DNA from 4 places in the Nonomuraea sp. 3-1Str genome. Region 1 is predicted to be linked to each of the others. Evidence: riboswitches for the same ligand, from Rfam matches in the RefSeq annotation. Region 1 holds a riboswitch; each other region holds the start of a gene.
What was found. Region 1 has a riboswitch for cyclic di-AMP ahead of MTP10_RS24575 (CHAP domain-containing protein). Riboswitches for the same ligand answer to the same signal wherever they lie in the genome.

Region 1 (7,309 bases):
CAGCGGCACCACGCCCATCTGCTGGAGCGGCACCATCATGGTGACCAGGATCAGCCCGAGCAGGACCTTGGAGCCGGGGAAGCGGAGCTTGGCGAACGCGAAGCCGGCCAGCGTCGAGATGAGCACCACCGACACGGTCACGGTGACGGCCACGATGGCGGAGTTGACCAGGCCGGTGATGAAGTTGGCGTCCTCGGTCGACAGCAGCCGCTGGACGTTCTCGCCGAGGTGGCCGCCGGGCAGCAGCGGCGGCGGCGTCTCCACGGCGTCGTCGTTGGTGCGCGTCGCCATGATGAACATGTAGTAGATCGGGAACGCGGACAGCAGCAGCGCGAAGCCCAGCACCACCTTGGTCATGAGGCCCGCGTCCCAGAGGCGGTTGTTCACTTGCCTCCTCCGATGCGCCGGGTGAACCAGTAGTTGACCATCGTCCCGAGCAGGATCAGCACGAACAGCAGCCAGGCCGCCGCCGAGGCGTAGCCCATCTCGAAGTCGCGGAAGGCGGACTTGACGATGAACATGGCCACCGTCTGGTACTGGCCGGTGGTGCCGCCCGTCATCATCGGGTTGCCCTCGAACATGACCGGCTCGGTGAACAGCGTCAGCCCGCCGATCGTCGAGATGAACACGACGAACACCATCGTCGGCCGCAGCATCGGCACCGTGATCCGCCAGAACTGCGTGCGGGCCGACGCCCCGTCGATGGAGGCGGCCTCGTACAGGTCGCGCGGGATCGTCTGCATCGCGGCCAGCAGGATGATCGCGTTGTAGCCCGTCCAGCGCCAGTCGACCATCGTGGCGATCGCGATCCAGGAGGACCACTTCTCGTTCTGCCAGATGATCGGTTCGACGCCGAACCAGGACAGGATCCAGTTGAAGACCCCGTAGTCGCGGCTGTAGAGCTGGCTGAAGATGACGGCCACGGCGACCACCGAGGTGATGAGCGGCAGCAGCACGCCGAGGCGCAGCAGCAGCCGGCCGCGCAGCCTCTTGTTGAGGGCGTTGGCCAGCAGCAGCGCCAGCACGAGCTGCGGCACGGTGGCCAGCACGAACATGCCGAGCGTGTTGACGACGGCGTTCCAGAAGGCGGCGTCGGTGATCAGCTCGCCGTAGTTGGCCAGGCCGTTGAACTCGGTGTCGCCGGCCAGCTCCCAGTCGTGCAGCGAGACCCAGAGCGTGTAGCCGAGGGGGAAGATGCCGAAGACGGCGAACAGTAGGTAGTAGGGCGACACCAGCACATACGGCGTGCCCTTGAGGTCGAAGCGGGCCATCCGCCGGGAGGGGGCCGACCGCCTGCCCGGCGCCCGCCGGGAAGGCGGCGGCGCGAGTTGGATAGTCATGGAAGCCTTTCGAGCCGGGGCGGGGAGGGGTGGCGCCCGCAGAGGGGAAGGGGCGCCACCCGGTCCTGGGGGACGGGGGTCAGCCCGCCGCCTTCACACCCGCCTCGACGAACTTCGACCAGGCCTCGTCGTACTTGATCGCGCCCTGGTCCATGCCCTCGATGACCTTCTCGACCGCGGTCTTCACCTGGGCGTGCTTCTCGCCGAAGAACACCGGCTGGAGGTTCTTCACCGACTCGCTGAAGATCTGGCCGGTCGGCGCGTCGTTGAAGTAGGCGTTCTTCAGGCCCGCCACCTCGGGGTCCTGCTGCGCGGGCAGCGAGCTCGGGAACGCGCCGGCCTCCTTGAAGGCCGCGATGTGGCCCTCCTTGCCGGTGAGGTAGTTCACGACCTCGGCGGCTTCCTTGGGGTGCTTGGTCTGCTTGGGCACCGCGAGCCAGGAGCCGCCCCAGTTGCCCGTGCCGCCCGGCACCGCCGCGACGTCCCAGTTGCCCTTGTTGGACTCGCCGGCCTTGCCCTCGATCACGCCGAGCATCCACGACGGGCAGCCCATGGTGGCGAAGCCGCCGCCCTTGATGGCCTTGTCCCACGCCGGGCTCCACGCCTGCAGCTTGGCGGTCATGCCCGCCTTGCTGAAGGTGGTCACCCAGTCGAAGGAGGTCTTGACGGCCGGGTTGGACTCGATGACGAGCTTGTTGCTCTTGTCGAAGTAGGAGAGGTTGCCGTTCTTCGGCGCCTCCTGGAAGAGGATCACGTTGTAGATCGTGTTCGGGCCGTCCATGAACTTCGCGCCCGTCTTGGCGGCCTCGAACTTCTTGCCGGTCTCCAGGAACGCGTTCCAGTCCGGCCAGAGCTTGCCGACCTCCTCGCGGTCGGTGGGCAGGCCCGCCTTCTTGAACAGGTCCTTGCGGTAGCACATGGTCATGCCGCCCATGTCCGTGCCCAGCGCGAACAGCTTGCCGTCCGCGTTGAGGCCCGCTTCCCACTTGGCCGCCGGGAAGTCCGCCTTGCGGCTGTCCAGGCCGTACTGGCCGAGGTCGGTGAAGAACTGCGGACGGGCCGCCATGAGGCCCATCGCGCCCTCGTCGATGCCGACCACGTCTCCGGCGCCTGCCCCCGCCTGGAGACGCTGGAGCAGCTGCGGCAGGTACACGTCCTCGAACCGGTCGGTGAGGTTCGTGTACTTGATCTGGATGTTCGGGTGCTCGGCGTTCCACTTCTTGACGGCCTCGTCGTAGCCGAAGTTCTCGCCGCCGCCGAAGGTGTGCACGTTGATCGTGACCGGCTCTGCCGCCGCGCTGCTCTGCGAGCCCGCCGGGGTGGTGCCGCCACCGCCGCTGCTGCACGCCGCGATGGCCAGCAGGGCCGTCATCGCGGCTCCGGTCATGACCAAGCGCTTGTGGTTCTTCATTCGGAACCCCTCTGGGTGGTGAATGTGGGAGGTGCATCGCGGCGTGAGGCCGCGATGGGAAGGTCTTGGGAGCGCTCCCACAAAGAGTGCCCTCATGGCGTGGGGGTCGTCAACGGCCCGAAACGCAACCGTTACCTCGGGCCGTATTTGTCGCTGTGAAAGCGGATTTAGGGGCCTAAACAGCGCGAAAAGGTCGCTGGGAGCGCTCCCATACCATCCGTCCCGTTAACGCCACACGAACGGACAACCCGCTGTGGGACCGGGCGGGACGGTCAGGCGTACGGGGGAATCCTCCCGGAACGCGAGCGAGCGCGCGCCGGGGGAAGGCGCGCGCTCGCTCCCTCTGGGGAGAGGTGGGGGAGTGGTCGGGGGACCGGGTCAGCCGGCGTAGTTCGGGTAGCCGTAGCCGACGACCTGGGAGGTCGGCCGGACGCGCTGCTCGACGCGGCCGTTGCCGGTGTTGCCCTCGATCGTGGAGATCGTGCCGTTGCCGTTGTCCTTGACGACGAACCCGACGTGGTTGATGTCGTCCAGGTCCTTGCTGCCGCTCCAGGAGAAGAAGACGACGGCGCCGGGCTTGGCCGTGCTGCCCCAGCGGTGGTTCTGGGCGAACCAGCGGGCGTGGGCCACGGTGTAGGCGTCCCAGCCGACCTGCGGGCGGGCGCCGGTCTGCTCGCCGACCCAGGAGACGAACATCGAGCACCACGCGGCGTTGAGGTAGGACTGCGGCGAGCCGCCGTCACGCTTGACGGTCTCCAGCGCGCGCTGCGACTTCGCGTACCACTGCTGGAACTTGGTGCCGCCGCCGTAGGCGTTCTCGGAGGTGCCGACCTGGGCGCGGGCCACGTCGAGGACCTTCTGCGCGGTCACGTTGACCCGGCCGTACTGGGAGCCGGACACGGCCTGCTTGTTGACGGTCTGGCTGACGGACGAGTTGGAGGCCGGCCCCACGTGCTCGGGGGTGTCCGCGTTGGCCGGCGCGACGGCGCCGAAGGCGGCCGAGGCGATGATGGTCGCGCCGAGGGTGGCGCGGATCGTTCCGGGCGTGAGGGCACGGATGAGACGGTGCTTGGCCATCGAGAAGGGATGCTCCTTGCTTCCATGCCGCTTACCGGGTTAGCTGACGGGTTCGGGCGTGGAAGCTGCCCTACGGCACAGGGGAGTGCCGATTCACCCCAAGAGAAGTGGGTCCCCGGTTCCGCGCTCAGGCGGATTCAGCGGTCACAGGGGGGTCCTGTGATGATCTGTGCGACAGGCCGGCAACGAACGGGCAAACCGGACGTAAGCCGACGAACAGGATTTAAGGTAATACATCCGGCAAGAGGATTACAAGTGGATAAATGCCCAGCTAGGAGAGCTGAGATCGTGCCTCCTCCAGAAGCCCCATCATGGCAAGGCTTTCGTCCAGTGGCATGATCTCGCTTTCGGTCCGTCCCTCGGCCAGGGCGTCCCGTACCTCGCGCAGCTCCCCCGCGTATCCGTTGTCGGCCGGGTCGAGGTCGTGGACCTCCGTCGCCATCGACGCTCCGCTGAGCACGACGCGGTTCGGGGCCCAGAACGGCGCCTGGATCTCGGCCCGCATCCCCGCGCCCACCACGTAGGCGCTGTTGGGGAACGAGGCGAGCAGCGAGGCCTCCACCAGCGCCCGCCTCCCGCCGGGGTAGACGAGCACGCCGCCCGCCTCCGCGTCCACGCCGGACGGCGCCAGGCAGCCCGTCATCCGCACCTCCGACGGCGCCCCGAGCAGCAGCTGGGCCAGCCCGAACGGGTAGATCCCCAGGTCCAGCAGGGCCCCGCCGCCCAGCTCCGGAGCCCACAGCCGGTGGGCCGGGTCGAACGGCAAAGCGAAGCCAAAACTGGCCTGCACCGAGCGGATCTCGCCGAAGCGCGGGTCGGCGGCCACCCGCCGGATGAGCGGGTTGAACCGCATCCACATCGCTTCCATCAGGAAGACCCCGGCCTCGCGGGCCAGGCGCACCATGCGCTCGGCGTCGGCGAGCGAGGCGGCCAGCGGCTTCTCGCACAGCACGGCCTTGCCCGCCGCGATGGCCGCCTCGGCCACCGCCAGGTGCTGGGCGTGGGGCGTGGCCACGTACACGGCGTCGACGGCCGGGTCGGCGCACAGCTCCGCGTAGGAGCCGTACGCCGACTCGGCGCCCAGCTCCGCGGCCAGCGCGGCGGCGCGGCCCAGGTCACGCGAGCCGACGGCCGCCACTCGCATGCCGGTCTCCGCGGCGATGACCGCGCCCACGGTCCGTGCGATGCCGCCTGTCGCCGCGATGCCCCATGCGAGATCCCTCATGGCGAGGGATCATAGCTTTTTTACCCAAATGTGGCGGGATCGGGCCCAAGGCGGCGATTGGCGTTGAGTGCCCCGATAGCCGCCAGGTCCTCGTCGTCCAGGACGAAGTCGAACACGTCGATGTTCTCCCGGATGCGGGACGGCGTGACCGACTTGGGGATCGTCACGTTGCCGAGCTGGATGTGCCAGCGCAGCACGACCTGCGCCGGGGTGCGCCCGTGCTTGGCGGCCAGCGTCTGGAACGCCGGCTCCTCCAGCAGGCCCCGGCCCTGGCCGAGCGGGCTCCACGCCTCGGTGAGGATGCCGTTGGCCTCGTGGAAGGCCCGCAGCTCGTGCTGCTGGAGCCACGGGTGCAGCTCGATCTGGTTGATCGACGGCGTGATCCCGGTCTCGTCCATGAGCCGGGTGAGCGCCTCCACCGTGAAGTTGGACACACCGATGGCCCGGGCCCGCCCGTCGCGGTGCGCCTTCTCCAGCGCCCGCCAGGCGCCCACGTAGGCGTCCTGCTTCGGCGCGGGCCAGTGGATGAGATAGAGGTCGACGTGGTCCAGGCCGAGCCGCGCCAGGCTCTCGTCCAGGGCCCGCTCGGCGCGGTGGTGGTCGTCGTTCCACAGCTTCGTGGTGACGAACACCTCCTCGCGCGGCAGATCGGAGGCGCGCACCGCCCGGCCCACGCCCTCCTCGTTGCCGTAGATCCTGGCGGTGTCGACGTGCCGGTAACCGGCCTCCAGAGCGGTCGTCACGGCCCGCTCGGCCTCGTCGGCGGGTACTTGCCAGACGCCGAACCCGAGCTGGGGGATCGAGACGCCGTCACTGGTGAGATGGAGCGAGTTCATGGCCTCCATTGTTCACGCGGCGTTCCCCGCGCCGTCAGGGGGCCGGATTACGGTGAGCGCGTCGTGCGGTCGCAGGCGACCCGGAGCGAAGCCGGCATCAGCCCGGAGTGGGGAGAGCAGGGGTGGCGGAGCGGGCGTCGGCCTGGGTGGAGTCACCCCTCCAGATGCTCTGCGCCGTCGAGGCGCACCACGCCGGCCTGCTCGGCCCCGCCACCGCCGTCGTGCCCCGCGCCGGGCAGCGCGCGCTGAAGGCCACCCGCCGCGAGCTGCGCCGCCTGTCGCTGCCCGAGGGCCTGGAGCTGGCCGAGCCGTCCGAGAAGCTGCCGCGCCGGATGAACGCCGCCGGCGACGCCTTCTCCGGCAAGGTGCAGCTGCGCTGGCTCACCTCCCGCCCCGGCCGGCTGGTCGTCGTGGACGACGGCCTGGCCACGCTCCGGTTGCTGGAGCTGCTGGCGGCGGGTCCGTACCGTCCGCTGCTGCGGGCCCGCGCCCACCCGGGACGGCTGCGCGCCGTGCTGGGGCTGGCCGCCGCGCTCAGGCTGCGCGCCGGCCGGGTGACCGTCTTCACCGCCCTGCCGGTCACCGAGGAGCTCGAACAGTCGGTCCGCGACGCCGGGTTCGACCTCGTCCGCCATGACTTCGCCTGGCTGCGCTCCCAGCCGCCCACCGAGCCCGGACCGGCCGAGCGCACCGTGGTGCTCGGCACGTCCCTGGTGCGCAACGGCCTGGTGCGCCGCGACCGCTACCTGCGCTGGCTCACCGACCTGGCCGGCGCGGAGCCGCTCGCCTACTACCCGCACCGGCGCGAGGATCCCGCGGACGTGGCGCTGATCCGGGAACGGCCCGGCATCACCGTGCACGACGTCGGAGCGCCGGCCGAGCTGACGCTGCGCGGCCTCGACGCCGGGCAGCGGGTGCTCAGCCTGCCCTCGACCGCCATCGCCTCGCTGCGGGTCCTGCTCGGCCCGCGCGGAGTCGCGGTGGAGCCGGTGGCCGTGCCGGACGACTGGTGGACCAGCGGGGCGGCCCCCGCCCTGCGATCGCATCTGACAGGAGTGACCGGGTGAGAGTGCTGGCGGTCGCCGACTCCGACTCGTACCTGAAGTGGGCGGCCTGCCTGCTCGGCGACCTGCCGGCCGGCTGTGAAACGGACCTCGTGGTGGTGCGTACGCCGATCGCGCCCTCGCCGGAGCAGATCGCCGCGGCGGTGCACGGGCGGCCCGCGCCCCCCGTGCTGTCGGCCCGCGCCCTACGGCGCGAGGCGGAGCGCAGCCGGCCGGACGTGATCCTCGTCGCCTGCACCGGCCCGGTCGTGGACGTGCTGGTCGCCGAGGTGCTGAGCGGGCTGCGGCCCCGGCCCGTGTTCGCGACCGGGCTGCCCGGCATCTCCGTGCCCGCCACCGAGAAGGCGTGGCTCTTC
Region 2 (7,309 bases), on a different contig from region 1:
CCGGCGACGAGAACGGTCCCGTGCCCCTTCCGCCCCAGCCCACGCTGGCCGACCTGCGTTCCCTGGTCGAGGAGTGCCGGCAGGCGGGCATGAAGGTGTCCTTCACGATGAACGGGTTCGACGGGGACGCGACCCGGGCCGCCGGCGGGGGAGGGGGCGCGGTGCCGGACGCGCTCGGCCGTACCGTCTACCGGGTCGTCCAGGAGGCGCTCACCAACGCGCGCAAGCACGCGGGCGGCGCGCCGGTGGGCGTGACCGTCGCAGGTCGGCCCGGCGACGGGGTGACGGTCGAGGTGCGCAACGCGGTGTGGGCCCGGCAGAGCCCGCGCCTCCCGGGAGCGGGAGCGGGGCTCATCGGGCTCACCGAGCGGGTCGGGCTGGCGGGTGGCCGGCTGGAGTTCGGGTCGGTGGCAGGGGGCGACTTCCGCCTGCACGCGTGGCTGCCGTGGGCGTCGTGACCGTCGTCCGGGATCGTGACGACGTGCCGTTTGGGTCGCGGCCGTGAGGGAGGAAGGGGCTGGTGTGAGGGTGGAATCGGTGGCCGTGGTGGGCGTTCGGACGGGTGGCGGGGGCCGGTCATGATGGACCCCATGACGATCAAGGTGCTCATCGTGGACGACGATCCGCTCGTCCGGGCGGGACTGGCGATGATCCTCGGCGGCGCGGACGACATCCGCATCGTCGGTGAGGCCGGTGACGGGTCCCAGGTGCCGCCTCTGGTCGCCGAGCACCGTCCCGACGTGGTCCTCATGGACATCCGCATGCCGGACGTCGACGGCCTCGCCGCCACCGAGGCGCTGCGCGCCACCAGGGAGCCGCCCGAGGTCGTGGTCCTGACGACGTTCCACGCCGACGCCCAGGTGCTGCGGGCGTTGCGGGCCGGGGCGGCGGGATTCCTGCTGAAGGACATCGCGCCCGCCGAGCTGGTCGGGGCGATCCGGAAGGTGTCGGCGGGGGAGCCGATCCTGTCGCCGGCGGTGACCCGGCAGCTCATCACCCACGTGTCGGGCGGCGGCGCCGAGAGCCGCGCCGGACGGGCCCGGGCGCTGCTCGACCGGTTGAGCGAGCGCGAGGGGGAGGTGGCGACGGCCGTCGGTCAGGGCCGGTCCAACGCCGAGATCGGGGCCGAGCTGTACATGAGCGTCGCCACGGTCAAGGCGCACGTCTCGCGCATCCTCACCAAGCTGGGGCTCAACAACCGGGTGCAGATCGCCCTGCTGGTCCACGACGCCGGGTCGGGGGAGCACCGGGGCGGGTAGCCGGACGTGACCGCGCCTGGGGAGTGGTGCGGGGCCGGCCGTCCAGGGTGGGTCAGGCTTCCAGCATGCGTTCCAGTGTGCCGCGGTGCATGACCAGGTCGTCCGGGTCGTCCGGCATGGGCTGCTCGCCGAAGTGGACGCGGCGTCGCCACACCCGGGCCATGATCACCCCGTGCCTGAGCGCCGCGTACGTCAGGTGGAAGTCCATGTTCGCCGGCGTGTGACCCGTCAGCGCCTGGTACGTGCGGCACACGTCGTCCCCGCGCATGAAGTCCGGCAGCCCCGGCAGGCCGATCGCCTCCGTGAGGTCCTGGAAGAACCGGTGCAGGAAGATCATCCAGGCCAGGTCCAGCTCGCGCGGCCCCACGGCGGCCATCTCCCAGTCGAGCACGGCGACCGGCCGGAAGTCCCGGTACATCACGTTCCCGATGCGGGCGTCGCCCCAGGTGAGGACGTCGGGGCCCGGGTCGTCCGGCCAGTGCGCCTCCAGCCAGCCGAAGGCGCGCTCCAGCAGCGGGATCGGGTGGTCACCGTGCGCCCACGCGTAGTAGGCGCGCTGCGCGTCCACATGCGCCCGCAGCCCGCCGCCCCGCACGCCGCCTCCCCCCTCGTCGCCGGCGAAGCCCTCCCCGCCGTACGAGGGCCGCTCCCCGTCGCCCGGGGCCCGCTCGTCGCCGTACGAGGGCCGCTCGTCCGCGCGTGTGGGCCGTGCGCCGGTGGGGGACAGGACCGAGAGGTCCTCGCGGGTGAACGGCGCGTCGTGCAGCGCGGCGAGGAGCCGTATCGTCGCGTCCTGCAGGACGCGCCGCCGTCCTGGCGGCGCGTCGAGCAGCCACCCCTCGAACGTGTACGGCATGACGTCCGGCGGCACGTCACCGTCCTCCCGCTCCATGACGAAGAACGGCGTGCCCAGCGGCGCCGGGTCCGGCTCGAACCACAGCGCCCTCGGCGCCGGGATCCCGGCCCGGTCCCGGGCCAGCCGCATCACCTCGAACTGGGCCCCCAGGTCATAACGGGGGAAGACGGGTACCGCCTCGGCCGCCGGCGCCAGCCGGGCCACGCACCGTGCGTGTCGCCGGCCCGGCCAGGAGGCGGTGAAGAAGACCGTCTCGCTGGACATGCCGTTGGCCGCGGGCCGCGACAGCTCCGACACGTCAACCGGGCCGCCGGTGCGGCCGGCCAGCCAGGACGCCATCCGGTCGCGGAGCCGGCCCAGGTCACGGGTGGACGTCCGCATCTCCTCCGTCACGGCGGCCTCCTCGGGTGAGTTCCGGTCCCGCCCCAGTGGTATACCCCTAGCAAGCGCTTGTCCACGTGGGGCGAGCGTTACGGTCAGGTACGGGGCAGCCGTACCCTTGTCTGAAAGGGCATGTCACGAAGGGACAGTGGGATGAGCTCAGCGGGTGAAGGCCTGTCTCGCCCGCTTCCCGAGCCGGTGCGGCTGAACGTCGTCGACCTGGCAGCCCAGGTCCTCGGCTCGATGCCCGCTGCGTCCGTGCCGGCCCCGTTGCGGGGCATCGCCAAGTTCGACCCGCGCAAGCGCGCCCGTCTGGGCAGCGCCCCCATCGCCGCGCAGCTGGAGAACGACAAGGAGTTCCGCGAGCTGGTCGCCGAGTCGGTCGCGGCGGGCTGGCCGGAGCTGGCCGCCTCGCTGGTGGACGGCCACGTGCCGCCCGCCGCCGACCCCGTGCTCGTGGCGGCCGCCGCCTACCTCACCCGCCCGCCCGGCTGGGCCGACATGGTTGAGGCGGCCCGCGCCGACCTCGAACGCTCCGCCGTGGCCGCCGAGGGGTCCGAGCGCGAGGAGGTCGTGTCCCGGCTGCGCGAGCAGCTCGCCGCCCAGAAGAGCGCCGCCAAGGAGGAGACCGACCGGCTGCGCGAGCAGCTCAAGGCCGCCCGCACGGAGAACTCCGACCTGCGCCGCCGCCTCCATGAGGCCCGGGAGAAGTCCAGGGAGGCGCAGCGGCGCGCCGAGGAGATGGAGCAGCTCGCCGAGGAGGCGCGGTCGACGGCCTCGGCGGCGGGCAGCGCGGGCGAGGCCGAGCTGCGGCGGTTGCGCGAGCGGCTGGCCGACGCCGAGAAACAGCTCGAAGCCTCGCGCCGGGCCGCCCGCGAGGGCCGCAGCATCGAGGACGCCCGCATCCGGGTGCTGCTCGACGCCCTTCAGGACGCCTCCGCCGGGCTGCGCAGGGAGCTGGCCCTGCCCACCATGATCAGCAGGCCCGCCGACTCGGTGGCGGCCGTCACCGGCGAGCGTCCCAGCGTGCGCGGAGTGCCGGCCCGCGCGCTGGCCGACGACGACCCGCAGCTCCTCGACCAGCTCCTCGCGCTGCCCCAGGTCCACCTGATCATCGACGGCTACAACGTGACCAAGGCCGGCTACGGCACCCTCACGCTGGCCGACCAGCGCAACCGGCTCATGACCGGGCTCGGCGGGCTCGTCGCGCAGACCCGCGTCGAGGTGACCGTGGTCTTCGACGGGGCCGAGCTGAACGCGCCGGTCCAGGTGGTGGCGCCGCGCGGGGTGCGCGTGCTGTTCAGCGCGCCGGGGGAGATCGCCGACGACCTCATCCGCCAGCTCGTCCGCGCCGAGCCGCCCGGCCGGGCCATCGCCGTGGTGTCCTCCGACCGCGAGGTGGCCGAATCCGTCCGCAGGATGGGCGCCCGCCCCGTACCGTCGGCACTGCTGCTCCGCAGGCTGGGCCGCGCGTAGACCGCAGGCTGGGCCGCGCGTAGCCCGCGGGCCGGACCTTGTGTAGGGCGCGATCCGGACGTAGCGGCCGGACGGCAAAGCGACGGTATAAGGAATCTGGCGTTTAGGTGAGATCAACACCTTAACTTCTGTACTATTTCGCCCCAGGTATGATCCCTTGGAGGCGACGCTGTGAGTTTGGGCCGGGTGCCGATGGTCGCGTGTCTCGCGATCGGGTTGCTGCTTTCGCCGACAGGTGGAGCCCAGGCCGCGCCGAAGCCCACGATCAAGCAGGCCAAGGCGAAGCTCGCCAAGCTCAACGACAAGGCCGACAAGGTCGTCGACCGCTACAACACGGCGACCGAGAACCACAAGAAGGCCCAGTCCGCCTACACCGAGCTCAACGACAGCTACAAGCGCAAGCTCGCGACCGTGGCCGACCTGCGCGAGCAGGTGATCTCGATGGCCGTCAACAGCTACAAGCTGGGCCGCGACGTCACCTCCATGCCCGGCGTGATCGGCTCCGACGATCCCATGAACACCCTGGGCAGCCTCGCCCTGGCCGACCAGGTGACCCGGGAGCGCGCTGACAAGCTCACCGCCTTCGACCGGGAGAACCGCGGCCTCAACGCCGAGCGTGACAAGGCCGAGGAGGCCCTGGCCGCCGCCGACAAGGAGCGCGACGCGGTCCGCAAGGAACGCGCCGAGGTCCTCAAGCTCATCGCCCAGCAGAAGAAGCTGCTCGACCGGCTCGGCGCCTACCGGGTGGGCGACCCGAACAGCACCGGCATCAAGTACACCGGCGCGGCCTCGGGCAACGCGGCGGCCGTGCTCCGGTTCGCGTACTCGCAGGTGGGCAAGCCGTACGTGTTCGGCGGCACGGGCCCCGGCGGCTGGGACTGCTCGGGGCTGACGCAGGCGTCGTGGCGCGCGGCCGGCGTCTCGCTGCCGCGCACCACCTGGCAGCAGTGGGCGTGGGGCGCCTCGCGCAGGGTGGCGCTGAACGCGCTCCAGCCTGGGGACCTCATCTTCAGCTCGGGACTCGGCCACGTGAGCATCTACGCGGGCAACGGCCAGATCGTTCACGCGCCGCAGACGGGCGACGTCGTCAAGGTCGCCACCCTCTCCTCGTACGGCGGCGCCCTCGTCGGCGCCATCCGCCCGTAGCGCGCCACGCGGCGGGTCCTCTCACCCTGAACCGAAGGCACTGCCTCGCTGTGGCGAGGCAGTGTAGCGGCCGCGCGCGCGTCTCGTGACGGGAACGCGAGTGAAGAACTGAAGCAGGCCGTGACCGGTCATGGTCACGTGGCCTGTTGTCCCGCCGGGGACAAACCTGACAAATGTGACGAAAGAGTCCTGACAGACGCCTGATTCGTCAATTGTGAGCAGAGTCACATTTGCGTAACGAATCATGGTGGCTAGCTGCGAGTCGTCACTTTACTGACACCTTATGGCGATCTTTACAGCTTGACCCGCGCTTTGCCGTTCCATGACATCTCCGCGTAACTTCTGGCGTCGCGGCGAACAAGCCATGGCGCCGCGAACCAACATCGGTCCCCCCGATGTGGACGAGATAGCAATCCATCGGTCGCCGCCGTAAATATCCGTACTTGTTGCGGTGGTGGCCTGCCGAGTCCGTGCAGCCAGGAGGCACGGAGCCGGGGACCCAGCGATCCCGAGCGGGATCAGGGGTGAATCGGCGCGTAACGCGCGCCGTAGGGCGACTTCCAGGCCCGAATCCGTCAGCTAACCCGGTAGGCGTTCGTGGAAGATCCAAGGAGAAATCCTGTCTACCCACTCGCACAACCCCCGTCTGTCCCGAATCGCCCTGAGCGGCGTCGCTCTCACCATGACCGTGACGGCCGGAGGTCTGGTCCTCCATGCTCCGGCGGCCCAGGCGGCAGGGACGACGAGCACCACGGCCGGTCTTTCCACGGTTTCGGCGGGCACGGCCGCCGCGTCCGTGAAGACGGCGGCCGGCAAGACGGCGAAGGCCTCCAAGGCCGTCCGGCAGCAGGCGAAGGCCCATACGGCCGTCGCCGTCGCCAAGGCGCAGATCGGTGACCCGTACCGTTACGGCGGCACCGGCCCTGGCGCGTTCGACTGCTCCGGACTGGTCCAGTACGCCTGGAAGAAGGCCGGCGTGAGCATTCCCCGCGTGACGAACAGCCAGTACGCACGCATCAAGAAGAAGGTCTCCTGGAAGAACCTCCAGCCGGGTGACCTGATGTTCTTCCGGGGGCTCGGTCACGTGGGCATGTACGTCGGCCACGGCAAGATGGTCCATTCGCCGCGGACAGGTCTGACGGTACGCGTCGAGAAGATCAGCGGATGGCGCAAGTCGTCGTTCGTGGGGGCGGTACGTCCCGGCCTGTGAGCACGCACGAAGACCCCGTCCCGGGTTGGGGACGGGGTCTTCGCGCGTTCGGGAAAGAACAGCGGGCGGGTGTCCGGGTACGATCGGACAGCGTGTCCGCCCGGGTGAGTCGTCGAGCCGTGCTGGCGGGGGTGGCGCCGCTGCTCGCGCTGGCCGCCGCGTCCTCGCCGGCCCGTGAGGCCCTTCAGGCGGATCGGGCCGATCGGCCCGATCGGGACGTCAGGCTCGGCGGGACGGGGGGCGAGCCGTGGCCCGGCGAGACGCGGGCGGCACGGGGCGCCCGATCACTCGTGCTGGGACACCGGGCCGATCCGAGCCTGCTCCAGGATCTCGCGCGCCGGGCCGACACCGCGGCGGAGCGCGTCTCCGGCGTTCTCCGCGTGTCCGTGCGACCCCTCGTGCTCGTGCCCGCCTCCGCCGCCGAGGCCGCGCGCCTGGCCGGCGTGGCGGACGTCGAGGGGCTGGCCGCCGTGGCCGACGGGAGCCGCGTCATCGTGGTCCCCGGCGCGTTCGACCGCCTCACCCCCACCGGCCGCGACGTCGTGCTCACCCACGAGCTCACCCACGTCGCCGCCGGCACCGGCGGGCTGCCGCCGTGGCTGTACGAGGGATTCGCCGACTACGTCGCCTACCGCGACGCCGGCCTGAGCGTGCCGGTGGCCGCCGCCGAGCTGGCCGCGGAGGTCCGGGCGTCGCGGCCGCCGCGCCGGCTGCCCGAGCCCGGCGATTTCGCGCCCGGCTCGGCCCGGCTGGCGGCGGTCTACCAGGAGGCGTGGCTCGCCTGCCGGTACGTCGCCGAGCGGCGTGGGGAGGACACGCTGGTGAGGCTCTACCGTGATGCCAGGACGCGGGGCGCCGCCCGCGCGCTGGCCGCCGCCGGACTCCCGGCCGCGCGGCTGACGGCGGGGTGGCGCGCGTACGTGCGTGAGAAGCTGGCGTAGGGGGATCATGTGACGAACGACGGCCAGGTGGGGGACGCGG
Region 3 (7,309 bases), on a different contig from region 1:
CGGCGGCATTCGGCGACGGGAAGGAGAACGGGGGTCAGGCCCCAAATACCGGCTCACCCGGCGATACCAAGATCCATTAGGGCGCGGGACGTCCAGTATTTGAGAAGCACAGAAATGATCATGCGCTTATGGCGTTCGCCGGGGTCCTGGGCGAGCGCCATAAGCGCATGGTCCGCGGTCGCTCAGTGGGCCCGCTCGTACTGCTCGACGACGGTGGAGGCGATACGGCCACGCTCACTGACCGGCAGGCCATGAGCCTTCGCCCACTGACGGATCTCCGAGCTCTTCTCGCGGCTCATCGCCCGCTGGCCGCCGCGCCCGCGCCGCCGCGTCGACACGGCGCCTGACCGGCGAGCGTGCTGAACGAAAGGCGAGAGGGCGTCCCGGAGCTTCTTGGCGTTCAGGTCGCTGAGGTCAATCTCATAGGAGGAGCCGTCAATGGCGAAGCTGACCGTCTCATTGGCCTCGCCCCCATCGAGGTCATCGATGAGAATCTCCTGGATCTGCTTGGCCATCTACGCAATCCTTTCCCGGAGCATTGTTTCATTCGCTGGCCCAAACATATACCCGGAAAGGCGCTAAGACAATTCAGAGGTGCGGAGATTCGGCTGACTAGCCGCTCAGTGTGGATCAGTTGCCGTTCTCGGCCTCATCCGGCCGGTTTGACCTGCGCCCGGCCGCCTCCGACCGCACCAACTTCACGACGCCAAAGATGAAGGCGCCGCCGACCACCACCGGGGGGATGAGCGCCGACAATACGTCTGTAACGGCTTGCATTCGTCCTCGCCTCCACAGCGGACGGGGGTTTCAGGGGGCTCCCTTTATGCACCACGGGCGCGGGGAGCATGAGCGGGCCTCATGCCGCTCCAGGTCTCAGGCATCCGCTCACGACCATAGCGGTACGCGAGCGCTCCACGCCTGACAGGGCCACCGACATCGGGCCGCCCTGGTTGCCCCATAGCCTAATGCCAGTCTCTCCAGGCTCCTTACCGGATCAAGGGAAAATTTTGCTGAATGGCATCGCCGCAGGTACGAACCCTCAACCAAGATCTTTGACGACGAACGTTCCGGCCAGCCGGTCATGCGGCCCACGCTGCAGTGGCTTGTCGATCAAGATGATCATCCCCACGGCGAACACGTAGATTCCGCCCAGCAGATTGACCAGCGGAATACCCATCAGCATGACCGGGCCGGGATACACCAGGGCGCGTTTCAGCAGTGCGGCCCGCGGAAGGTCGCGCGGCGTCACCCGAATCTTCATGATCGCCTTGCCGAACGTCCGGCCGGCGCCGGAAAGAGCCACCCACTCATAGGCGGTATATCCCAGCCCGGCCAGGAACCAGGCCACCACCCCGGGCAGGCGGCCGGCCGTCGCCTCGGACACGCCGACAGTCCGGAAGGCGGCCCATAGGACGATGAACAGAATGTAATAGAACACCCCGAACACGAAGCCCTCAATGAGGCGCGCGGCAAGCCGTTCCCACCATTCAGCAGGCGTCCCGCCCGGCCGCGCACACGCCATAACCCACCTCGGCGCCGAACTCGTGGCCTCATATTGCCACGGCCCGGTCCCTCACGTACCCGGGTACAAAACAGAGGCCGGCACGGAGCCGGCCTCTGCTGGGGTTCGCGATTACTTGATCTTGACCACCACGGTGCCGGCCACCTTGTCGGCGAACGTCTGCTGCAGCGGCTTGTCCCAGAGTTGCGACGCGCCGTTCACGGCCACCAGAAGCCAGCCGATGAACGACGAGAGCGGGATGGGGAAGGCGGCGAGAATATAGCCGCCCCATGTCACGCCGGCCCGCTTGAGCGCGACGTCGGTGGGCAGGCCGCCCTGCGGCACGGGGCCGCCGACAGGAGCGATCTTGATGCCCATGACCATCTTGCCGAGGGTCTGGCCCCTCATCTTGGTCATGAGGAATTCGTAGCCGACGTACAGGGCGGTCAGGATGAGGCCGACCAGGATGCCGACCGCCGTTCCGCTGAGCAGGCCGGACGAACTGCCGGTGGACCAGTCGTAGCTGACCGCGAGGAGCGCCACGAGGATGCCCGAGACGATCAGGCCCACCACGAAGAAGATCACCCAGTCGATGAGCCGGGCCACCAGCCGCTGCCACCACTCGGCGAGCGGCGCCGGGGCGCCCGGAGGCTGCACGCCCACCGGCTGGCCGTAGGGCTGGCCGTATCCCGGCTGACCGTAGCCGGGCTGGCCGTACTGCTGCCCCGGGCCGTAGCCCTGCTGCGGCTGCCCGTACCCGGGCTCACCGTAACCGGGCTGGCCGTAGCCCTGCTGGCCGTAGCCCTGCTGGGGCTGGCCATAGCCGGGCTGCGACTGACCCTGGGGCCCGTAGCCCTGCTGCGGCTGGCCGTAGCCGGGCTGGGAGGGCGGCTGCTGCCCGTACTGCTGCTGGCCTGGCTGGCCGTAGCCCTGCTGCTGGTAGCCCTGCTGCGGCGGGGGCGCGTAGCCGGGCTGGCCGTACTGCTGACCCGAGGGCGGCTGCTGGCCGTACTGCTGCTGCCCGTAGTCGGGTTGGGAGGGCTGCTGCTGACCGTACTGCTGCTGGCCAGGCTGCCCATAGCCCTGCTGCGGCTGGCCGTAGCCCTGCTGGGGCTGGCCGTAGCCGGGCTGCGACTGCCCCTGGGGCCCGTAGCCCTGCTGCGGCTGGCCGTAGCCCGGCTGGGACTGGCCCTGCTGCCCGTAGCCCGGCTGGCCGTACTGCGGCTGGCCGGGCTGACCGGGCTGGCCGGGCTGGCCGTAGCCCTGCTGGGGCTGGCCGTAGCCGGGCTGACCGTAGTCCTCGGCGCGGTAACCCACCACCGTCGCGTCGGGGTCGGCCTCACCGTGGGGACGGTTCGGAGTGTGTTGTCCGTACTCGGGATTCCCGGCAGCGTTCTCGCCGGATTCGTCCTGTGGATACGGCGGCTGTCCGGTGCTCACCGTGTCACCTCGCTTCGAGAGTGCATGTAGCACATGTCAGGACACATGCCTGTGCTGCCCAACGTATCGACATAGGTATCAACAATCACCTTTCTCGGCGGTCAAGGTCGGCGTCACCGGATGTCAGATGGAGCAGCATGCGGGTGTTGCCCAGGGTGTTGGGCTTGACGTGCTCAAGGTCGAGGAACTCCGCCACACCCTCGTCGTACGAGGCCAGCAGCTCGGCGTAGACCTCCGGGGAGACCGGGGTGCCCTGGATCGGGCGGAACCCGTGGCGGGCGAAGAAGTCCACCTCGAACGTCAGGCAGAACACCCGGCTGAGCCCGAGATCCACCGCCGTGCGGGTCAGCGCGGCGACGATCCGGTGGCCGATGCCCAGCCCGCGGAAGGCGGGGTCCACGGCGACGGTCCGGATCTCGGCCAGATCCTCCCAGAGCACGTGGAGGGCGCCACAGCCGACGACCTGGCCGCCGCGCTCGGCGACCCAGAACTCCTGCACGTCCTCGTACAGGGTGACCGTGGCCTTCTCCAGAAGGCGAGGACCGGCACCGGCGTAGGTGTCGACCAGGCGCCTGATCGTCCTGACATCCGACGTGCGGGCGCGGCGCACCACGATCTCGGTGTCAGGCACGGTGACTTCGGCGACCTGTTCCATGGGCATCCAGAGTACAGATCCCATTACGGCTCGTACCAAAATCCGCTCCGCCTACGGCATCCGACATGTCACTACCGTGCGCTCCCTTCGGGCAACGTACTGCTCAAGGCATGGCAAAGTAGACATAAAGTCGGACCGGCATCGGGTGACGCGTCGTCCACTCGTGACCCTTCGGTAGCGATACCTCTACAGAGTTGGCAGTTCTGGTTGAGCACGAACCCGAGGTGCACTAATGTCCAGCGACGATGTCACCCGCGCGACCCCCGCGCGGAGACGCGCCCAATCCCCGCAGGGGGAGCCGGGGACCCGCCGGTGGCGAGCTCTCAGTGCCACCACATGGGGTGAATCCGAGCATCACGCTCGGTAGGGCTGCTCCGGCCCGAACCCGTCAGCTAACCCGGTAGGCGTCGAAGAGAGGAGCTGGTCGGTGAAGCGCACGCGCCGTCGCGGAAGGACGAGAGCGGGCCTGGATGCCCGCCCTCCGAAACAGGCGCTCCTGCGCCGTTTCGCCGTCCTGAGCGCCGCCGTCGTGGCGCTGGCGTTCGCGTTCCCGCCCGGGTCCGCCGCCGCCGACCCCGAGCCCTCCCTGAAGGAGCTGTCCAAGCGGGTCGAGGCGATGCACACCGAGATCGAGACCCTCAGCGAGCAGTACAACGGCTCGCGCGAGAAGCTCAAGACCGCCCGCAAGACCGCCGAGCAGGCCAGGAAGGTCCTGGCGACCAGCCAGGCCGACCTCGACGCCAAGCGCGCCAAGACGAGGCTGCTGGCCCAGCAGGAGTACATGACCGGCGGCTTCAGCCGCGCCATCGCCCTGATGGACGACGGCGACCCCGGCGCGTTCCTCAACCGGGCCGCCACCACCTACGCGCTGGCCCAGGAGGCCGGCGACGAGGTCAACCAGGTCGTCCAGGCCATGGAGACGGCCAAGCGGGCCCAGTCCGAGGCGAAGGCCCACATCGACGAGGTGGAGAAGCTCGTCACCGACCTCGACACGAAGCGCGACAAGATCGTGAAGCTGGTCGCCAAGGTGGAGAGCAACCTGTTCAGGCGGGCGATCGGCGAGGCGGGCCGCCCGGGCACGCCGGCAGTCCGCGTCGCCCTGCCGATCTCGGGCGCCGGCAAGGCCGCCGAGGCGGCCAGGTGGGCGCTCACACAGCAGCTCAAGCCGTACGTCTGGGGTGCCGAGGGGCCGAGCTCGTACGACTGCTCCGGCCTCGTCATGGCCGCCTACCAGCGGGTCGGCATCTCGCTGCCGCACTACACCGGCAGCCAGTGGACCGCCGGCCGGCACATCTCCAGGGACGAGCTGCGGCCGGGCGACCTGGTCTTCTTCTACGGCGACCTGCACCACGTCGGCATCTACATCGGCGGCAACATGATGGTCCACGCGCCGCGCACGGGTGACGTCGTCAGGGTGGCGTCGCTGGCCAACCGGCCGTTCGTGGGCGCCGTCCGCGTCGCCGACTGAATCTCGACGGGCGGCTCAGATGAGCTGGCGGCGGGCGGCCCAGGCGACTGCCTCGATGGCCGTGGCGACCCCGATGCGGTCGCAGATGCCGCGCAGCCGGCGGCGCACGGTGCGCCCGCTGATGTCGAGGCGCCTGCCCACCCGATCGACGGTGACTCCCCTGGCAAGCTCCGCCAGCAAGGCTAGATCGGCGTGGCTAAGCTCAACCTGATCGGTGAGCACATCCATCGGGAGCCCTCCCCCCAACAGCAGTCTCGGAGTCGTCGTCGGCCCGTGCAAAGCTGTTCGCTCCGCAGACGTTAAACGCATACGGGAAAGGCCGTCAAGCGCGATATCCGTGGCACTTGACGGCCGTCATTGACTTGATCCGTCGTATGTGGGGGACTCGGCGAGTGTCGGCACTTCGGGGCACGCTGCGCGATCACAGCGGCCCTTACAGGCCCTCACCGGGAATCCTGACGCGGGCGCCCACCGGCGCATTTAGTCCGGCACGATCCCGCAATTGCGCATGACCCGTTCTCAGGGCCCTTCGCCGTGCCGCCACGGGTGCGGCGGCACGGCCGGGGCTCAGTGGGCCGGCTTGACGAGCGGGAAGAGGATCGTCTCGCGGATGTTCTTGCCGGTGAACGCCATGATCATCCGGTCGATGCCGGCGCCCATGCCGCCGGTGGGCGGCATCGCGTACTCCAGGGCCTGCAGGAAGTCCTCGTCGAGCTGCATGGCCTCCGGGTCGCCGCCCGCCGCCAGCAGCGACTGCTCGACCAGGCGGCGGCGCTGCTCGACCGGGTCGATGAGCTCGGAGTAGGCGGTGCCCAGCTCCGTGCCGAACCCGATGAGGTCCCACTTCTCCGTCAGCAGCGGGTTGTCGCGGTGCTGCCGGGTCAGCGGCGAGGTCTCCAGCGGGTAGTCCATGACGAACGTCGGCTGGATGAGCGTGTGCTCCACGAGCGCCTCGAACAGCTCCTGGACCAGCTTGCCGGGACCCCACTTGGGGTCGTGGTGGACGTCGTGCTTGTCCGCCAGGTCGCGCAGGCGCTCGATCGGCGTCTCGGTGGTGATCTCCTCGCCCACCGCCTCCGACACGGCGCCGTACAGCGTGACGCGCGGCCATTCAGGGATGCCCAGGTCCACCTCGACGCCGTCGTGCACGACCACCGAGGTGCCCAGCGCGGCGACCACGGCCTTCTGGTACATCCGCTGGGTCAGGTCGGCCATGTCGTTGTAGTCGAGGTAGGTGCCGTACGCCTCGAGCATGGTGAACTCGGGGTTGTGCGTGGAGTCCGCGCCCTCGTTGCGGAAGTTGCGGTTGATCTCGAAGACCTTCTCGATGCCGCCGACGACGAGCCGCTTGAGGTAGAGCTCGATCGCGATGCGAAGGTAGAGCTCCATGCCGTAGGCGTTGATGTGGGTCTTGAACGGCCGGGCCGTCGCGCCGCCGTGGATCGGCTGGAGCATGGGCGTCTCGACCTCGAGGTAGCCCTCCTCGTGCCAGAAGTCGCGCACCGCGCGCACGGTGGCGCTGCGGATGCGGGCCATCTCCCGCGCCTCGTCGTTGACGATGAGGTCGACGTAGCGCTGGCGGACCCGCGCCTCCGGGTCGGTGAGGCCGATGTGCTTCTCCGGGAGCGGGCGCAGGCACTTGGAGGTGATCTGCCAGCTCTCGGCCATGATCGACAGCTCACCACGCCGGGAGGTGATGACCTCGCCGATCACGCCCACGTGGTCGCCCAGGTCGACGTCGCGCTTCCAGGCTGCCAGGGACTCCTCGCCCACCCGGTCGAGGGAGATCATGACCTGCAGGTCGCCGGTGCCGTCGCGGAGCGTGGCGAAGCAGAGTTTCCCACCGATCCGGTTGAGCATGACGCGGCCCGCGACCGCGACCTGCTCACCGGTCGCGGTGTCGGGCTCCAGGCCCTCGTGTGTCGCTCTGACCTCGGCGTTGGTCGCCGTGCGCGGGAAGCTCACCGGGTAGGGGTCGACGCCTTCGCTGCGAAGGCGGTCGAGCTTCTCCCTCCGGATGCGCATCTGCTCGGGAAGTTCGTCGCTCACAGCATCAAAGAGTAGGGGATATGGCGAACTGCAAGGGCTCGTCGGTTCGTTGCAGGGTCATCGCAACGCCCCCGCAAGACCTCCGCGTTACCCATGACCCAAGAGCTCAGGGGGGTTCGGCAGGGAGCCGGCCCAGGGAGAGAGCTCAAGGAGAGATCATGATCAAGCAGATCGCGACCGGTGTCCTGGCCGCCGC
Region 4 (7,309 bases), on a different contig from region 1:
GAACGGAGAAATGACATGGCCAGCATGGACGTCTCTCTCAAGGAGATGATGACGATCGACGGCTCCATCGGGGCGGCGGTCGTCGACCACGGCAGCGGCATGACGCTGGGCTCGCTCGGCGGCTCCAAGGAGCTTGACCTCCAGGTCGCGGGCGCCGGCAACACCGAGGTGGTCAAGGCCAAGCTCCGCACGATGGACTCGCTCGGGCTCAAGGACACGATCGAGGACATCCTGATCACGCTCGGCTCGCAGTACCACATCATCCGGCCCATCAGCGGGCGCGGCGGCAAGGGCCTGTTCCTCTACCTGGCCCTGGACCGGGCCCGGGCCAACCTGGCGATGGCCAGGCACCAGCTCCGCTCCATCGAGGAGAAGTTGGACGTCTAGCCGGGCGGCGCCGGCGGGGTCATCCGGCGGTCAGCTTGGCGATCGCGGCGACGAGGTCCGGCCAGAGCGGACGCGGCAGGTCGTGGCCCATGCCGGGGAAGGTCAGCAGCCTGGCGCCGGGGATGGCCTCGGCGGTGGCCCGGCCGCCCGCGAGGGGGACGAGCTGGTCGGCTTCGCCGTGGACCACGAGCGCCGGCACGTCGAGCCGGCGCAGCCGTTCGGTGCGGTCGCCGGAGGCCATGATGGCCGCGAGCTGGCGTGCGGTGCCCGGCGGGTCGAAGCAGCGGTCGAACGCGCGGGCGGCCACGTCCGCGATGCGCGCGCGGTCCGGCTCGAAGCCGGGTGAGCCGATCACCTCCCAGGCGTCCTGGGCCCGCGCGACCACCTCCTCGCGCCCGGCGGGCGGCGTGGCCAGCAGCACCGCGCTCGCCGCCGGCGTGGGAGGGGCGACCCGCGAGCCGGGCGTGGACATGATGGAGGTGAGCGTGAGCACCCGGCCGGGATGCCGGATGGCCAGCGTCTGGGCGATCATGCCGCCCATCGAGGCGCCCACCACGTGGGCGGCGCTCCAGCCGAGCGCGTCCATCAGCCCGGCGACGTCGTCGGCCATGTCGTCCAGCAGGTACGGCGCCGGGCCCCCGAGCACGGGCTGGCCGAGGTCGTGCAGGTGCGTCGACAGGCCCGCGTCGCGGTTGTCGAAGCGGACGACGTGGTGCCCCTGCTCGGCGAGGAGGTGGCACAGGTCGTCGTCCCAGTGGATGAGCTGGGCGCCGAGGCCCATGACGAGGAGGAGGGGACGGCCCCCGGCCGTGCCGAAGCTGTCGTAGGCGATCTCGATGCCGTTGGCCTTCGCTCGCATGGTCACGAGAAACAGAATGACATTCGGATCGCGGGCCGGTAAAGCCCCCACGCGGGGACCCGTGTGCGCGGAAATGCGCGCACCCCGTCCCGGAACCGCCGGGGCGGCGGCGGTTCCGGAACGGGGTGGCGAGGTGGGGGCCTGGATGGAGAGGCAGGCAGGCCCCCGGGGGAGGCCGGACCGGACGGGGTGGCGTCCGGACCCGGCCGATGGTCGGGTGCCGGCCCGTGTGCCGCCTGAGGGGGCGGCATGCGGGCCGGGCGGTCAGCGCTGGACGAGCTTGCGCAGGCGGTCGCGGCCGAGGTACAGGCCGCCGCCGACCGCGGCCACGCCCACCAGGGCGAGGCTGGCCGAGGTGCTCAGACCCTCGTCGCCGGAGGCGGCGTCGCGGGCCTCGGTGCGGGTGGTGGTCTCGGAGGCGTTCACCACGCCTGCGTCGTCCTTGTCACGGGACGAGACGGAGGTGCCCTTGCCCGCGGATCCGGCGCCGGACTCCTCCGGAGTGGTGGACTTGTCCTCGGCCAGCACCGGCGGCTTGGCCGGGTTGTGGTCGACGCGACGCCAGGCACCGGTGGAGAAGGCGACCGGGTGGTTCTTCTTGCCCGCGCCGTTGCCCCACTTGGTGATGACGTAGCTCACCTTGATGTGGCCCTGGCCGCCGACACCGTCCACACCGAGCGTGCTGGAGTTGAAGCGGCCGCCGGTGAGCTGGGCGAAGGTCTTGGCGTCGAGGTCGAGCATGACGCCGCTGCTGGAGGGCACGCCCGGGCCGCGGTCCCCGACGAAGAAGGGGGCCTTCTTGCCCTTGTACATGACGTAGCCCTCGGTCATGAGCGGCCAGCTGGGGCTGGCTGCCAGACCCTTCTGCATGGGCTTGCCGCTGGCCGGCAGGCCGGTGTCACCGGCGCGGCCGGAGGAGTCGTCCCAGAAGTAGGAGGCGGTGGTCGAGCCCTTGAGGAGAACCTGCCGGCCTTCGTCGGTGTCGGCGTGCGCGGCCGTGGTGCCGGCGCCGATGGTGAGCGCGCCGAGTACGGCCGCCGTGAAGAGGCTGAAGGAACGCATGCCAAGTCGTTCGGACATGTGTTGAAAAAGTCCTTTACGTGGGGGTACAGAGGGGCGCGCTCCGAAGAGATGGGGACGCGTAGCCGGGCAGAACGCCGAACGGGCGCTACGCGAGAGCGCGAGAGAAGGTCAGGGGGAACGGGTGCCGCTCAGGAGGCGGCTGGTGACACTGCCCCGTCCGGGGGTACGCGGTAGCGCATGAAGTCTTGTCCTCTCCATCTCGCCTACCGGGTTAGCTGACGGGTTCGGACGTGGAGATGCCCTACCGGCCAGGTGCGGCCGGATTCACCCCAGAAGTGGGTCCCCGGTTCCCGCGCGGTGCGGGATTCGGCGCCGGTCAGCCGCCGCTTCCTCTCGAAGGGCTAGGTCACTGACCGGAATGCGCTTGACTCTAGCCAGCAAACCGGACAAAAGCAAAGGTAAGCCCATAAATCGGGCGAAGATCTACCTTTCAGGCAAAGAAAAAGAGGGGTACGGCATGCCGTACCCCTCCAGGAAACCAGGTCTCAGCCCGTGCTCCGGACGCCTCAGCCTCCGCTCTTGCGCCGGAAGGAACGCTTGCTGGCGGCCGGTCCGTGAGCGCCGTGAATCTTGGAAGCGTCGCCGCCCCTGCCACCAGCGCCCGAGTCGGCCTGCCGGGCACGCTTGCGCTCCAGCGCCTCACGGAACTTGCGCTTCAACTCGTCCTCGGGAGTTGCTTCGCTGGCTTCCGGCTCCGGTGTTTCCGTCATGAGGACCTCCTGGTGTTGGGGACATTCAAAGCTTCGCACGCCCGAACCCGCCGCGCGAAACCGGCGGGCCTCCTCAGCCGCCGAGAGCGGCGAGCTCCTCGGAGGTCAGGACCAGGTCCGCCGCCGCCACCGAGTCGAGGATGCTCTCCGGCCGGCTCGCCCCCGGGATCGGGACCACGACCGGGCTGCGCGCCAGCTCCCAGGCCAGGCAGACCCGCTGCGGAGACACCCCGCGCTGCTCGGCCACCCTGGCGAACCCCTCGTGCGCGCCGCCGAGCCGCCCCGCCGCGCTGATCCCGCCCAGCGGCGACCACGGCAGGAACGCCACGCCCAGCTCCTCGCACAGGTCCACCTCGGGCTCGCTGGAGCGGAACGCGGGCGAGTACTGGTTCTGCACACTCGCCAGCCGGCCGCCGAGGATGTCGTAGGCGATCCTGATCTGGCGCGGGTTCGCGTTGGAGATGCCCGCCATCCGGATCTTGCCGGCGTCGAGCAGGTCGCGCAGCGCGCCGATCGTCTCCTCGTACGGCACGGCCGGGTCGGGCCGGTGGTGCTGGTAGAGGCCGATCGCCTCCACGCCCAGGGCCTTCAGGGACCGCTCGCACGCCTCGACCAGGTACGACGGTCGTCCGTCCACGGCCCAGCCGCCGTCCGGGGGCCGCGTGTGACCGCCCTTGGTCGCCACCAGCACCGCGTCGCCGTCACCGCCCCAGCTCGCGAGCGCCTTGGCGACCAGCCGCTCGTTGTGACCCACCTCGTCGGACGCGGGCGTGTAGGCGTCGGCCGTGTCGATCAGCGTCACGCCGGCGTCGAGCGCCGCGTGGATCGTCCGGATCGACTGGGCCTCGTCGGGCATGTGCCCGGCCACCGACATGGGCATCGCGCCGAGACCGATGGAGCTGACGGCGGTTTGTCCGAGTGGTCGCGTGTTCATGCGGACCATCCTCCCCCTGGGGCGACCGAAAGAGGAAGGCGACCCTACCGGTTTCGCCAGCCGGGGGTGACGCTTGTGGTCCGGCGCCCGGGGCGCGGGTGCCACGCACGAGGCGGGCACGTGGACGCGGTGGCGGACGGTCGTCGGGCGGGCACGTGGGCCCGGTGGCGGACGGTCGCGGGCGGGCACGTGGACCCGTCGGGTGTGCGGACGGGGGCGGGCGTGCCGGGGAGTCGCCGTACAGTGATGTGAGGTCGTGCGGAGGCCGGGCGGTGATCGCCACGGCTCGAAAGAGGGCGGAACGTCGTGCGTGGCTGGTTGATCGGGCTGGCGGTCACCGTCGTGTGCGTGGCGGCCACGTGGGGTGTGCTCGTCCTGCTGGCGCGCCGCTTGCCGCCCGGGCTCGCGCGGGACCTCGCCGCGTTCATCCCCGACTGCCTGACCGCCGTCCGCAGGCTCCGGAGCAACCCCGCGGTGCCGCGCCGGGCGAAGATCGCGATCGTGATCGCGGGTGTGTGGGTGGCCAGCCCGATCGACCTGATCCCGGAGTTCCTGCCGGTCATCGGGCCGCTGGACGACATCGTGGTGGTCGCCCTGGCCCTGCGGTACGCCGCCCGGCAGGTGCCCCGCGAGGTGCTGCTGGACGCCTGGCCGGGCGAGCCCCGGCTGCTCCTCCGCCTGCTCGGCGACCGCAGCTGACCACCAACCGCCGCCCACTCGCGCGCACCGGCGAGCGGCAGCGAGCTCAGTCGTCCAGCCTCATGCGGAGGAGGCAGAACTCGTTGCCCTCCGGGTCGGCCAGCACGTGCCACGACTCCTCGCCGGTCTGCCCCACGTCCGCCGGCCGGGCCCCCGCCGCGAGCAGCCTCTCCAGCTCGGCGGCCTGGTCGCGATCGGTCGGGTTCACGTCGATGTGCAGCGGGAGCTTCCCGGGCCTCGGATCGTCGGACGGATTGAACACGAGGGTCGGCTGCAGCCCCCCGAACCCGGTCTCCCCCGGCCCGATCTCCACGCTCCCCTCATCCCGGTTTATCACCACGAACCCAAGCACTTCACACCAGAACGCCGCCAGCCGCTCGGGGTCGCGACAATCCAGCACCAACTCACTGATCCGACAAGCCATGAACACTTCACTACCCCGCCCCACCGGAGATTCATGCCGCATACCCCGATACCCGGAGGAGTCGCCGAACGCCTGAAGGCCCACGGGCTGCCCTGGCATTCTTGGCCGCGTCATGGCGGATCACAGCGCGGCGGCGCTCGCGGCGTACGAGCGGGCGGCGGCGGCACTGGCCGCGTACGGGCGGGCGGCGGCACTCGCGGCGGGCCATCACGCCGGCCTCGACCCGGCGGCCCGGCTCGCGCACGCCCACGCCTGGGTCGGCGGCGGCGCCCCCGCCTTCGCGGCGGACCTGGCCCGCCACCGGGCCCGCCTCCAGTCCTCGCTCGCGGACGCGCTGCACGCGCTCGCCCTCCTCGTCGTACGGCACGGCGGACCGGCACCGACCGTTCCCGCGCTGACCACGTCCGTCGCGGCTCTGGCCCCCGCCCCGGGCCGCTTCCAGGGCATCGAGCAGGTCGCCATGACCGCCCTGGTGGCGTCCTTGGGCCACGCCGCACAGACGCTGCCGGTCGCCGGGGCGCGCCTCGCCGCCGAGCTGTCCGCCCCCGGCCTGCCCGCCGAGCCCGGCCACGAACTCCGCCGCATCGCCACCTGGGCCGCCGCCCACGGCGACGACCTGCGGCGCCGCCTCAACCTGATCCGCCAGACAGTGCCCGGCCCGACGCTGCCGGCGGGGCTGGCGGCGTACGGGCTGTTCGGCGGCCACGCCCCCGACCCGGGCGGCGCGGAGCGCCTGCTGGCGCGCATCGCGGCGGGCGAGGAGCACGCGGTGACGCGGCTGCTGACCGTCCAGGAGAACGGGACCGACGCGGGCCTGGCGGCGCGGGTCGCCGCGTGGTGGCACACGCTGCCGCCCGAGGCACGGGAACGCCTGGTGACGCTCCGGTGGTCCGGGCTGCTGAACGGCCTGCCGGCGACGGTCCGGGACCGGGCCAACCGCCGCGGGCTGGCCGAGGAGCGGACCCGGCTGGAGCGGGAGCTGGAGACGGCCACGGCCGACCTCGGCCGGCTCGCGGACCCGGGCCTGCTGGGCGGCTGGGAACGCATCGCCGCCCGGCTGCGGCGCATCGACCTCATCGAGTCTCAGCTCCACCCGGTGGCGGGACATCCGGCGCCGCTGCTGCTGGCGTTCGACGTGACGGGTCAGGGGCGGCTCGTCGTCTCCTGGGGCGATCCGGACACGGCGGACATCACGGTCACGTCTGTGTCGGGGCTCACGTCGGGACTGGACGCCGCACGGGGGGATCTGGAACGGTCCCGGGCGTTGTGGCAGCAGGCCTCTTATAACAGCGGCAGCAGCACCGTTGCCTCTATCACGTGGCTCGGCTATGACGCCCCACAGCTCGATCCAGGGTTGATCGATCCAGTCCGATCCGTCGCCTTTTCTTCGGCCGCCGCCGAGGGCGGCAAGAAACTCGCCTCCTTCCTCGACGGGCTTCACGCTGCCCACACACCGTCCAACAGGGCTCGGACGGTTGTTGTGGGTCACAGTTACGGGTCATTGACGACCGGTCGCGCCGCCGTTCTGCGCCCGGGGCGGTTCGCCGATGACGTCATCCTCATCGGCAGCCCTGGAGTTGGAGTGGATCATGTCCGGCAACTCGGCCTCGAAGCGGAGCACGTCTGGGTAGGAGAGGCCGGCAATGACCCAGTCGCCGCGCTCGGTCGCTTCGGCGCAGACCCAGGTGACGCCTCTTTCGGTGCTCAACGTCTCCCCGTGGGCAGAGAGGTCTTCACCTCGGCGCACAGCAGCTACTGGCAGCCATATTCCGTTTCGTTGCAGAACATGGGGCGGATCATCAACGGCCAATACGACGATCTCGTGTACCCCGCACCGCTGAATCCGCAGCCACAACTGCTGTTGCCCGAACTGGGCCACCCATCGGACAGGTGATCCATGTGCTTCGCTTCGCTCTCACCTTGCTGACACTCTCGCTATCGGGATGCGCCGTGAACCACCCCGCTCTGAGCCAATCCGAGGCCGTCGCCCGCGTCGAGCAACTCGTCCGTGATACGGCAGGAGCCGTCAGTCCTCCTCCACGACTGGAGCTGATCGAGAGCTCGGTGCCGCCGCACACCTGCCTCAGCGGCGATCAGCCTCAAGGGAAGGTGGTCGTCGGCCGGGCCTACTGGTTGCGTGACGTCCCCAAGGGGGAACAGATTGCCCTCTCACAGCAGATCAGCGCTCATTGGCAGGCCCAAGGCCACCGCAT

Region 2: another riboswitch for cyclic di-AMP. It lies ahead of MTP10_RS34650 (C40 family peptidase); the one in region 1 lies ahead of MTP10_RS24575 (CHAP domain-containing protein).
Region 3: another riboswitch for cyclic di-AMP. It lies ahead of MTP10_RS06355 (NlpC/P60 family protein); the one in region 1 lies ahead of MTP10_RS24575 (CHAP domain-containing protein).
Region 4: another riboswitch for cyclic di-AMP. It lies ahead of MTP10_RS30350 (hypothetical protein); the one in region 1 lies ahead of MTP10_RS24575 (CHAP domain-containing protein).

What each region holds. Positions count from the first base shown of each region.
Region 1 is NZ_JALHBK010000016.1:33,942-41,250, forward strand. It holds gene MTP10_RS24560 (carbohydrate ABC transporter permease) at 1-357, opposite strand, end outside; gene MTP10_RS24565 (sugar ABC transporter permease) at 384-1,340, opposite strand; gene MTP10_RS24570 (ABC transporter substrate-binding protein) at 1,420-2,751, opposite strand; gene MTP10_RS24575 (CHAP domain-containing protein) at 3,130-3,828, opposite strand; cyclic di-AMP (ydaO/yuaA leader) riboswitch at 3,842-3,981, opposite strand; gene MTP10_RS24580 (Gfo/Idh/MocA family oxidoreductase) at 4,100-5,053, opposite strand; gene MTP10_RS24585 (aldo/keto reductase) at 5,074-5,889, opposite strand; gene MTP10_RS24590 (hypothetical protein) at 6,012-6,956, shown strand; gene MTP10_RS24595 (DUF6716 putative glycosyltransferase) at 6,953-7,309, shown strand, end outside.
Region 2 is NZ_JALHBK010000031.1:109-7,417, reverse strand. It holds gene MTP10_RS34675 (histidine kinase) at 1-458, shown strand, start outside; gene MTP10_RS34670 (response regulator transcription factor) at 591-1,259, shown strand; gene MTP10_RS34665 (phosphotransferase family protein) at 1,312-2,508, opposite strand; gene MTP10_RS34660 (NYN domain-containing protein) at 2,650-3,972, shown strand; gene MTP10_RS34655 (NlpC/P60 family protein) at 4,144-5,118, shown strand; cyclic di-AMP (ydaO/yuaA leader) riboswitch at 5,569-5,727, shown strand; gene MTP10_RS34650 (C40 family peptidase) at 5,801-6,328, shown strand; gene MTP10_RS34645 (hypothetical protein) at 6,421-7,269, shown strand.
Region 3 is NZ_JALHBK010000002.1:545,546-552,854, reverse strand. It holds gene MTP10_RS06375 (Lsr2 family protein) at 183-515, opposite strand; gene MTP10_RS06370 (RDD family protein) at 1,040-1,522, opposite strand; gene MTP10_RS06365 (RDD family protein) at 1,634-2,941, opposite strand; gene MTP10_RS06360 (amino-acid N-acetyltransferase) at 3,027-3,596, opposite strand; cyclic di-AMP (ydaO/yuaA leader) riboswitch at 3,863-4,018, shown strand; gene MTP10_RS06355 (NlpC/P60 family protein) at 4,024-5,064, shown strand; gene MTP10_RS06350 (LuxR C-terminal-related transcriptional regulator) at 5,080-5,292, opposite strand; gene lysX (bifunctional lysylphosphatidylglycerol synthetase/lysine--tRNA ligase LysX) at 5,632-7,113, opposite strand; gene MTP10_RS06340 (hypothetical protein) at 7,272-7,309, shown strand, end outside.
Region 4 is NZ_JALHBK010000023.1:144,720-152,028, reverse strand. It holds gene MTP10_RS30360 (hypothetical protein) at 16-387, shown strand; gene MTP10_RS30355 (alpha/beta hydrolase) at 407-1,246, opposite strand; gene MTP10_RS30350 (hypothetical protein) at 1,511-2,326, opposite strand; cyclic di-AMP (ydaO/yuaA leader) riboswitch at 2,515-2,651, opposite strand; gene MTP10_RS30345 (DUF5302 domain-containing protein) at 2,836-3,039, opposite strand; gene MTP10_RS30340 (aldo/keto reductase) at 3,113-3,973, opposite strand; gene MTP10_RS30335 (DUF1232 domain-containing protein) at 4,280-4,672, shown strand; gene MTP10_RS30330 (VOC family protein) at 4,719-5,096, opposite strand; gene MTP10_RS30325 (alpha/beta hydrolase) at 5,209-6,990, shown strand; gene MTP10_RS30320 (hypothetical protein) at 7,047-7,309, shown strand, end outside.